DNA from 3 places in the Pseudomonas sp. WT-JTC genome. Region 2 is predicted to be linked to each of the others. Evidence: predicted binding sites of a transcription regulator. Region 2 holds the regulator's gene; each other region holds the start of a gene.
The links. Region 2 encodes FliA, which starts transcription of late flagellar genes. Its sites were predicted from a motif close to CTAAAGTTTNNNNNNNNNNNGCCGNTAA; they were not measured.
Positions count from the first base shown of each region.

Region 1: the regulator FliA is predicted to act here: its motif matches at 2,105-2,132, upstream of flgM (flagellar biosynthesis anti-sigma factor FlgM).
Region 3: the regulator FliA is predicted to act here: its motif matches at 1,332-1,359, upstream of AC06G5_RS09195 (methyl-accepting chemotaxis protein).

Region 1 covers NZ_CM160042.1:5,154,234-5,157,507, reverse strand. Annotated here, with positions in the region: gene AC06G5_RS23370 (MFS transporter) at 1-325, shown strand, start outside; gene AC06G5_RS23365 (flagellar brake protein) at 386-1,132, opposite strand; gene AC06G5_RS23360 (flagella synthesis protein FlgN) at 1,226-1,693, opposite strand; gene flgM (flagellar biosynthesis anti-sigma factor FlgM) at 1,742-2,068, opposite strand; gene flgA (flagellar basal body P-ring formation chaperone FlgA) at 2,236-2,994, opposite strand; gene AC06G5_RS23345 (chemotaxis protein CheV) at 3,078-3,274, shown strand, end outside.
Region 2 covers NZ_CM160042.1:1,717,280-1,720,553, forward strand. Annotated here, with positions in the region: gene flhF (flagellar biosynthesis GTPase FlhF) at 1-484, shown strand, start outside; gene fleN (flagellar synthesis regulator FleN) at 601-1,431, shown strand; gene fliA (RNA polymerase sigma factor FliA) at 1,428-2,168, shown strand; gene AC06G5_RS07720 (chemotaxis response regulator CheY) at 2,336-2,707, shown strand; gene AC06G5_RS07725 (protein phosphatase CheZ) at 2,729-3,274, shown strand, end outside.
Region 3 covers NZ_CM160042.1:2,026,448-2,029,721, forward strand. Annotated here, with positions in the region: gene AC06G5_RS09195 (methyl-accepting chemotaxis protein) at 1-1,299, opposite strand, end outside; gene AC06G5_RS09200 (CPBP family intramembrane glutamic endopeptidase) at 1,405-2,196, opposite strand; gene acnA (aconitate hydratase AcnA) at 2,324-3,274, opposite strand, start outside.

The DNA of each region.
Region 1 (3,274 bases), 3.2 Mb from region 2:
CCAGATGCTTTATGCGTTTTTCAGTTTCTTCGCGTTGGTCCTGGTGTGGCGGATTCGCCCGAAAGCGGTGACCAACCTGCATCAGGTGGAAGATGCGCCGCTGCATCACGTGGCCATGCCGGACAACATGACGAGTTCACCGCTGGTGGCCTGCCTCGACCCGCGTGTTGACGAGCAGGTGGTGCAGGATCAGATGCACAGTCCGGTGAGTACCGGGCCAGAGCCTGAATCAGAACCTGAAACTGTCACCGAAACTGAAACCGATCAGCCGCCGGAAGATCCTGATACAGGGCGGGACCCAAACCTCAGCGAAGTCAGGCCTTAAATTCCGGGCACAAAAAAACGGGCAGCCACCGTAAGGGCTGCCCGTTTTTTTGGCGCTCTGTCAGAGGTCGTCTTTGTCGAAGCGGCGGGCTTCGCGTTGCAACTGGTAGACGAAGCGTTCGACCTGACGCTGCACCAGTCCGCTCATGTTGTGGAAGCGAACGCCGGCGAAGGTGGTGGAAATCTTTTCTTCGAAGTGCAGATAACGCAATTCGACCGGAGCGGTCATTTTGCCAAAGGGCAGGTCGGCGCTGAAGCGGTCGTAAACCTGACCCAGTTGCAGGCTGCCAGTGATGTCGCCTTCGAAACGCAGTTTGCAGCCGGTCGCGGAAATATCCAGCAGTTTGCCGCTGATGGAGGCCTTGAGCTTTTCGCCGTCGAGGTTGACGTTGACCAGTTGTGCCAGCTTCAGTGCCGCACGGAACGCATTGCGGCGCTGGTGGTACACCACTTGATCGGGCAGGGCGCCGCGATAGCAGCGGCTGCCACCGGATTCGTCGATGTTCAATTGGCCGTTGCTTTCCCAGGCAATGCGTACGCCTTCGTGGAAGCCTTCGACCTTGAACGGTTCGCCCGCCAGCAGGTAGCGCTCGCCATCGCGTGGGATCATTTCGTCCAGGGCAATCATGTTGCTGTCACGGTCCAGATCCACCAGATAGCTCTGGAAGCGCTGGCTGCGCTCGTGGAACGTGATGATCAGCGGGTCATGGCTTTCGAGCAGCTGGCGCAGGTTGCCGGAGATTTCCAAGGGCGTGGAGAGCACCTTGGGTGGCTGCGGAGCATCATCCACGGTTAAGGCATTGGACACGGTTAATCAATCTCCAGACAAAATTTGACTACGGCTGGCCAGCATTTTGCCAGCATTTTTTGCGTCTTGGATAGAGCGGGCTCATCGAGCGGGCTAAGCCTGACTGAGCTGGCGTGGCTTGACAAGCTTGGAGAATGTTCCGCTGGCATCGTACAGCGCCGGGGTTTCACCGCCGGTGAGGATTTTCAGCTGGGTGGCCGTAGCGGCCTGCTGAGTGAGGATCGACTGACCGTTGTTGGCGTTGATGGCCTGGCACTGGGCCAGGAGATCGGTCAGCACGTCACTTTGCGCCAGCAACTGGTCGCCAATGCTCGACTGGCTGGCCAATTGCTCAAGACCGCCACGGTTGGTCGGCAGGTTGAGGCTGGCGAGAACTTCACTGCGCTTGCGGCCATGCTGTTCGAGCAGGACGACCAATGCCTGTTTCTGCGCCAGGATGTCCTCGAGCAATGGCATGTCGCGGCCATGCAATGCGAGGGACTCGGTCTGCAGCAATTCCAGCAAGTGTTGCGCTGGAGCAAAGTCGTCGGTGATCAGTTGCAGTAAATTAGTGTCGTGCATGGCTGGCCTTGGGTTTTAAGCGTCCAAAAGCCTGGCGCCGGCGTTGGCCTAGCGCTGGGCTTCGAAGTTGAGCAGTTTGCTGGCTACACGGTTGCTGTCGACCTTATAGCTGCCATCGGCAATCGCTGCTTTCAACTCGGCCACGCGGGCTTTGTCGACGGCAGGCTGATCGCGCAGCTTGTCAGTGACCTTCTGCAACTGTTGAGCCTCATCGCTGAGGTGTACCGATTCCCCGCTTTTGACGGTACCGGCCTGTTCGGCCGCGGACTCCAGCGCCGCGGATTTGCCGGCTTCGGCGCTTTCCTTGCTGGCGCTGGTACGTGTACTGCCCGTAAGGGACGAGGAGCTGTTCAAACGACTGAAATCGATGACCATGATAAAAAACCTCTGGGAATTTGGACGCTTGCCATGGTTTCGGCCATTCCCTGGAAAACTTTAGGTCCATTTATCAATGAACCTCGCGCGCGTCAGCGCTTGCCCTGCATGGAGCACAGTCTAGGGAACAGCCGCGGCAAGCGCCACATTCCGGTGAACCGAGAACCTTACATGGACACTTCTACCTGCCCCGGCGCCATGACCTGCGCCTTGATGACTCGCTGGGAGTTGAGGTTTTTCACCCGGATCTGTTCGCTCAGGCCGCCGTTTGACAGGGCTTCGCCCGGCATGCGCACGCTGAGCGTACCGCTGCGGGCGGTAATCACCACCTGATCACCCTTGCGGATGACCTCGGCCTGTTCGATGTGCACCAGGGTAATCACCTGGTCGGCGACCGTTGGTCGGGTCAGTCGCTGCCCGATCGCCTGATCAAGGGAGGTCAAGTAGCCCTGGCTGATCAGGCTGATATCGCGCTCGCGCAGGACCACGTCCCCGGGTTCGACAATGGCGGCGCGACGCAGTGGCCGGGCGGTGGTCACGACATCGCGAAACAGGCGGACTTGAGCGGGCACGAAGACGGTCCAGGGGGCGGCGCCCTCGCAGCGGACCTTGACCGTGACCCGTCCCAGCGGCTTGGGGCTCTCAAGGGTTGCTGTCAATTCCTTGTCGCACATGGGCATGTGCATGCGCGGATCGAGCGGGTTGACCTGAATCTCGTAGCGACCTTCCGTTTGACTGGTAGCCAGATAGTCTTCTACGGTGAATTCAAGAAAGCCCTGAGTGACGCCGATAAGCATGTCAGGCAAGGTAACCGCGTCAGCAAGGGCAGGGCTGCCAGCGTTGAACAGGCAAACAGCCGCCAGCACGCCGAGCAATTTGCGGCAGGGTGTGGTCAGGCGTCGAAAAAATGTCGGTTCTGTGTTCATAACGATTAAAAAAGCAAGCGCCGTGCCGTTTAGTGATGAAGGCGCGTCGCAACAACACTTGGCGTTGGTGTAGGAGTCTGGGCATGGCTGGTGTAATGGATTCGGTAAACCAGCGCACGCAACTGGTGGGGCAGAATCGCCTGGAGCTGTTGTTGTTCCGTCTCGACGGCCAGCAGCTGTACGGGATCAACGTGTTCAAGGTTCGGGAGGTGCTGCAATGCCCCCAACTGACGCTGATGCCCAAATCCAGTCCTGTCGTGTGCGGTGTGGCGAACATCCG
Region 2 (3,274 bases):
GACCCACGTCGACCCGGGCCAGTCGCTGGTGCAGGCGCTGGAACCCTTGCTGCGCAAGCGCGTAGTGCTGATCGATACCGCGGGCCTGCAGGCCAGCGACCCGGCCCTGCGCATGCAGCTCGAAAGCCTGGCCGGTCGCGGCATCCGTTCAAAAAATTATCTGGTTCTGGCAACCACCAGCCAGAAACAGGTTCTAACGGCCGCTTACCACAGTTACAAGCGTTGCGGGCTAGCTGGCTGCATCCTGACTAAACTGGATGAGACGGCAAGCCTGGGCGAGGTGTTGAGCCTGGCCATCAGTCATGAGTTACCCGTGGCCTACCTGACCGATGGCCCGCGGATCCCGGATGATTTGCATCTGCCGCGCCGTCATCAGTTGGTCAGTCGCGCCGTCAGCGTGCAAATGCAGGAAGAACCCAGCGAAGAAGCCATGGCTGACATGTTCGCTGATATTTACCACAGCCAAACCAAGCAGGTTGGCTAAGGTAGTAATGAACAGTTTTTGTACCTACATCGATGGTCTGCCATGCATTGTTCCGATTGCGAACGCGCAGCCAGTAATGTGGCCTCCGTCTATGCAAGACAAGGTAAAGAAATAACATGGGCAGCATGCATCCCGTACAGGTGATTGCGGTGACCGGCGGCAAAGGTGGCGTCGGGAAAACTAATGTGTCAGTGAACTTGTCCCTGGCTCTGGCTGAGCTTGGCCGGCGCGTCATGCTGTTGGACGCCGACCTGGGACTGGCGAACGTCGACGTTCTGCTGGGCCTGACACCCAAACGTACCCTGGCCGACGTGATCGAGGGCCGCTGCGAACTGCGCGACGTACTGCTGCAGGGACCAGGCGGCATCCGTATCGTTCCGGCCGCATCCGGCACTCAGAGCATGGTGCATCTGAGTCCTGCGCAACACGCCGGCCTGATCCAGGCCTTCAGTGATATCGGTGACAACCTCGACGTATTGGTGATCGACACCGCTGCGGGCATAGGTGACTCGGTAGTCAGTTTCGTTCGCGCAGCCCAGGAAGTGCTGCTGGTGGTGTGTGACGAGCCGACCTCGATTACCGATGCCTACGCCTTGATCAAGTTGCTCAATCGCGACTACGGCATGAACCGCTTCCGCGTCCTTGCCAACATGGCCCAGAGCCCGCAGGAAGGGCGCAACCTGTTCGCCAAGTTGACCAAGGTCACGGATCGCTTCCTCGACGTCGCCCTGCAATACGTCGGCGCTGTGCCCTACGACGAAAGCGTGCGCAAGGCTGTGCAGAAACAGCGCGCCGTCTACGAGGCTTTCCCGCGTTCCAAGTGCTCGCTGGCGTTCAAGGCCATCGCGCAGAAAGTCGATACCTGGCCGCTGCCTGCCAACCCGCGCGGGCACCTGGAGTTTTTCGTCGAGCGCCTCGTGCAGCAAACAGCAGGACCCGTGTTATGACAGCAAGCGGTTACAACCTCTACAAGAAATCGGCGCGTGATGCGCAGTACGAGCTGATCGAGCGTTACGCGCCGCTGGTTAAACGCATTGCTTACCACCTGCTGGCGCGCTTGCCGGCCAGTGTCCAGGTCGAAGACCTGATCCAGGCCGGGATGATCGGCCTGCTTGAAGTGTCGACCAAATACGACGCCAGCAAAGGCGCCAGTTTCGAGACGTACGCGGGCATTCGAATCCGCGGCGCCATGCTCGATGAAGTGCGCAAGGGGGACTGGGCGCCACGTTCGGTTCACCGCAATACGCGCATGGTCAGCGACGCGATTCGCTCGATTGAAGCGAAAACCGGCCGTGACGCTAAAGATCACGAGGTTGCGGCCGAACTCCAATTGAGTCTCGACGATTACTACGGAATTTTGAACGACACCCTGGGCAGCCGGTTATTCAGTTTCGACGATCTGTTGCAGGACGGCGAACACGAAGGGCTGCACGAGGATGGCGCGAGTGCTCATCTCGAGCCGTCACGCGATCTGGAAGATGAACGCTTCCAGGCTGCGCTGGCGGATGCGATTGCCAATTTGCCGGAGCGTGAGCGACTGGTGTTGGCGCTGTACTACGACGAAGAGTTGAACCTCAAGGAAATCGGTGAGGTCCTGGGGGTCAGCGAATCGCGGGTCAGCCAGTTACACAGCCAGTGCGCGGCCCGTTTGCGGGGGCGTTTGGGGGAGTGGCGAGCGCGCTGAAGGCAGTGTGGGGACACTGCGAACGAGGCTGGTGTGGTGTTGAACTGCGCCAGTCGCGATCTGTTGTGCTCCAGACAGTCATTGAGTGCTTTGCCGGATTGATTGAAATGGCGCGTCCAGGTGCTGGGCGCGTTTAAGACTGCTTGGAGGTCGAATTGGACAAGAACATGAAAATCCTCATCGTTGATGACTTCTCAACGATGCGGCGGATCATCAAGAACCTGCTGCGTGACCTTGGGTTCACCAACACCGTCGAGGCCGACGATGGCACTACCGCCATTCCGGTGCTCAACAGCGGAAGCATCGACTTTCTGGTAACGGACTGGAACATGCCTGGCATGACCGGTATCGATCTGCTGCGCCACGTGCGTGCCGATGAAAAGCTCAAGCATCTGCCGGTGCTGATGGTGACCGCTGAAGCCAAGCGCGAGCAGATCATCGAAGCGGCCCAGGCCGGCGTTAACGGCTATGTGGTCAAACCCTTCACGGCCCAGGCGTTGAAAGAAAAAATCGAGAAGATTTTCGAACGCATCGGTTGATGAGTGCGCCACGGGGGAGCTATGGACAATAACGAAACCTCATTGGGCGATTTCGAATCGACCCTGAAAAAACACGCCGTCGAATTGGTCGCAAGCCTTGAAAAGGGCAAGTTCGGCGACGCGGTGCAATTGATCCATGAGCTCAACCAGACCCGTGACCGCGGCCTGTATCGGGAAGTGGGCAAGCTCACTCGCGAACTGCATAGCGCGATCGTCAATTTCCAGATTGACCCGCACATGCCGCAAGCCGAAGAAGTGTCGCAGATTACCGATGCCACCGAGCGTCTGGGGTATGTGGTCAAGCTGACCGAAGCTGCGGCCAACCGCACCATGGATCTGGTGGAAAGTGCCACGCCACTGGTCAATGGCCTGGCGGATGAAGCCCAGGCCTTGAGCACGGACTGGGGGCGTTTCATGCGTCGCGAAGTCGGGGCGCAGGAGTTTCGTGAACTGGCCCGGCGGGTCGACGGGTTCCTGGCGCGCAGCGGCACGGACAATCGCGCGGTGTCGGGCAACCTGAACGACATCCTGCTCGCCCAGGATTACCAGGACCTCACAGGGCAAGTG
Region 3 (3,274 bases), 310 kb from region 2:
TTCCGCCTGACGATGCCCGGCTTCCATGGTCTGCACGGCGGTGCTGGCGGTTTGCTGGAGCTTGGCTATCAGTGTATGAATCTGCCCGGTGGACTCACTGGTTCGTTGCGCCAGCTGACGGACTTCGTCGGCAACCACTGCGAAGCCACGACCCATTTCGCCGGCACGGGCCGCTTCGATGGCGGCGTTCAGGGCCAGCAGGTTGGTCTGGTCGGCGATGCCTTTGATCACGTCGACCACGCCACCGATTTCGTTGCTGTCCTTGGCCAGTTGGGTCACGGTCACGCCGGTTTCACCGACCACCACCGACAGGCGCTGGATGGCTTCGCGGGTTTCCCCGGCGATGTCACGACCGCGACCGGTCAGGCGATTGGCTTCCTGGGTGGCGTCAGCGGTGCGTTGCACGTGGCTGGCGACTTCCTGGGTGGTAGCGGCCATCTGGTTGACCGCGGTGGCCACTTGCTCGGTTTCGACGCGTTGACGTTCCAGACCGCTGGAGCTGTTGTGCGCCAGGGTATCGGACTGCCTGGCCTGGTCGGTCAGGTGTTCGGCCGTGTCCTGCAGGCGCGTCAGGCAGGTTTTCAGGCGTGCTTCCTGGCTGAGGATGGACATTTCCAGACGCGCCTGGGCGCCGCGACTGTCGGTGTACATCTGTGCGATCAACGGGTCGGAGGTCGTCTGCTCGGCCAGGCGCAGCAAGCGCTTGAGGCCGCGTTGTTGCCACTGAAGGCCCATCAGGCCCAGCGGCACCGAGAGCCCGGCTGCCAGGGCAAACCCCCAATGGGAGTTCAGCGACGCACCGATCATGAAGCTCAATTGGCTGACCAGAATGAACGGCAGCCAGTCCTGCAGGATCGGCAGCCATTTATCCGACGAGGGTACGGCCGACTTGCCCTGGTTGATGCGTTGGTAGAGCGCCTCGGCGCGGCGGATCTGTTCGGCGGTGGGCTTGACCCGCACCGACTCGTAACCGATCACCTGATTGCCTTCGAAGATCGGTGTCACATAGGCGTTCACCCAGTAATGATCACCGGTCTTGCAGCGATTCTTGACAATGCCCATCCATGGCAAGCCTTGTTTCAGTGTGCCCCACATGTGTGCGAACACCGCGGCCGGCACATCAGGGTGACGGACCAGGTTGTGCGGTGCGCGGATCAGCTCCTCTCGGGAAAACCCGCTGATTTCGACGAATGCGTCGTTACAGTAGGTAATCATGCCCTTGGCATCGGTGGTGGAAATCAACCGTTGCTGAGCCGGGAAGGTCCGCTCGCGTTGTGTAATTGGCTGGTTGTTACGCATGGCTTTCTTAATCCGCAAGGCTTTCAAGTGCTGTATCGGCAAGATCGGCGGATTGTTGAGATTATTTTTCGATAATCAGCCATGCGTCGCAAAATGACCCATGCGTCAGCCGGCGAGCATCGGATAGGTGAACAGGCCGAAGTGCAGCAGGTTCAAGCCAAAGTGGCTGGCGATTGCGGCCGCCAGCCCACCGAAACGGTAGGCCAGGCCATAGCCGACCCCGGCCAGCGTTGCCAGTAACACCCACTGCCATCCTGCGCCGATATGGGCCAGGCCGAAGGCCGATGACGCCAGCAACAGGGCGAGGTTTTCACCCTGGGGGCGGTGTTTCAGGCACCGGCTCAGGCCGCCCTGGATGTAGCCACGAAACAGTGCTTCCTCGACCAGCGTCACCAGCAGCAGATTGTTCAGCAACCACAACCAGGCTTGATCCGGCCATTTCGGCGCCCAGGCGATGACCCCCAGCAACAGCGCGCCGCCCAGTGCCAGCAGGGCGCTCAAGGTCAGTGCCAGTGAGGTGGCATACAGCGCTGGCCGAAGCGAACGGCGGCCGACAATCCACGGGCAAACCAGCAACAGCCAGAAGCCGATCAGCGGTTTGTCCAGATTCAGGTGCATCGCAAATAACACGGCGTTATCGGTGAAACGCTGGGGATCGATACCGCGACCGTTGTAGAAGCCGGGAAGCCAATGTGTCGCCAGGGTCAAAGCCAGGACGATAAACAGCCCGTGGCCGAGATAGCGAACAAAAGGAATTTCGCGCTGGCGAACCGCCGCACCGGCGACCAGTAACAGGAACACCGAGATTGCAGAGAGCCAACCGAGATGGCCGTAAGTCAGCGCCAGTCCATAGCCGAGGGTGAGCAGGGCCAGAAACGTCCATGGCAGGGCAATCATTTGAAGTCCTTGTGTCGGGATTTGCGGCGCGCGGCCACCGTCTGTGGGAGCGGGCTTGCTCGCGATAGCTTACTGACTGTCCCCAACAAAAACACCGCCCGAAGGCGGTGTCTTTGTCAGCGCTCGGTCAAGACGCGATCAATTGCCGCAACACGTAGTGCAGAATCCCTCCGGACTTGAAGTACTCCACCTCGTTGAGCGTATCGATGCGGCACAGCACTTCGACTTTTTCGCTGCTGCCGTTTTCACGGGTTATGACCAGGTTCAGGTTCATCCGTGGAGTCAGCTCGACGCCAGTCAGGCCGAGGATGTCCAGGGTTTCACTGCCGTTGAGTTTCAGGCTCTTGCGGTTCTGATCCAGCTTGAACTGCAACGGCAGCACGCCCATGCCTACCAGGTTGGAACGGTGAATCCGTTCGAAGCTTTCGGCGATGACCGCCTTCACTCCCAGCAGGTTGGTGCCTTTGGCCGCCCAGTCGCGACTCGATCCGGTGCCGTATTCCTGGCCGGCGATCACCACCAGCGGCGTGCCCGAAGCCTGATAACGCATGGCGGCGTCGTAGATCGGCATTTTCTCCCCGGTGGGTATGTAGCGGGTGTTGCCGCCTTCCTCGCCGCCGAGCATTTCGTTGCGTATGCGGATGTTGGCGAAGGTGCCGCGCATCATCACTTCATGGTTGCCGCGCCGCGAGCCGTAGGAGTTGAAGTCCCGCGGTTCCACGCCTTTGTCGCGCAGGTATTGCCCGGCCGGGCTGTCCGCCTTGATGTTGCCGGCGGGGGAGATGTGGTCGGTGGTCACCGAGTCGCCGAGCAGTGCCAGGACGCGCGCGCCGCTGACATCCCTGACCACTGGCGGTGGGCCGCCGATGTCGTCGAAAAACGGTGGATGCTGGATGTAGGTTGAGTCGTCCTGCCAGACATAGGTCGCCGCTTGCGGGACTTCAATTGCCTGCCATTGCTCGTCACCGGCGAACACTTCGGCGTATTCCTTGTGGAACATCGCGGTGTTGACCTGGGTGACCGCGTCGGCAATTTCCTTGCTGCTTGGCCAGATGTCCCGCAGGTAAACCGGTTTGCC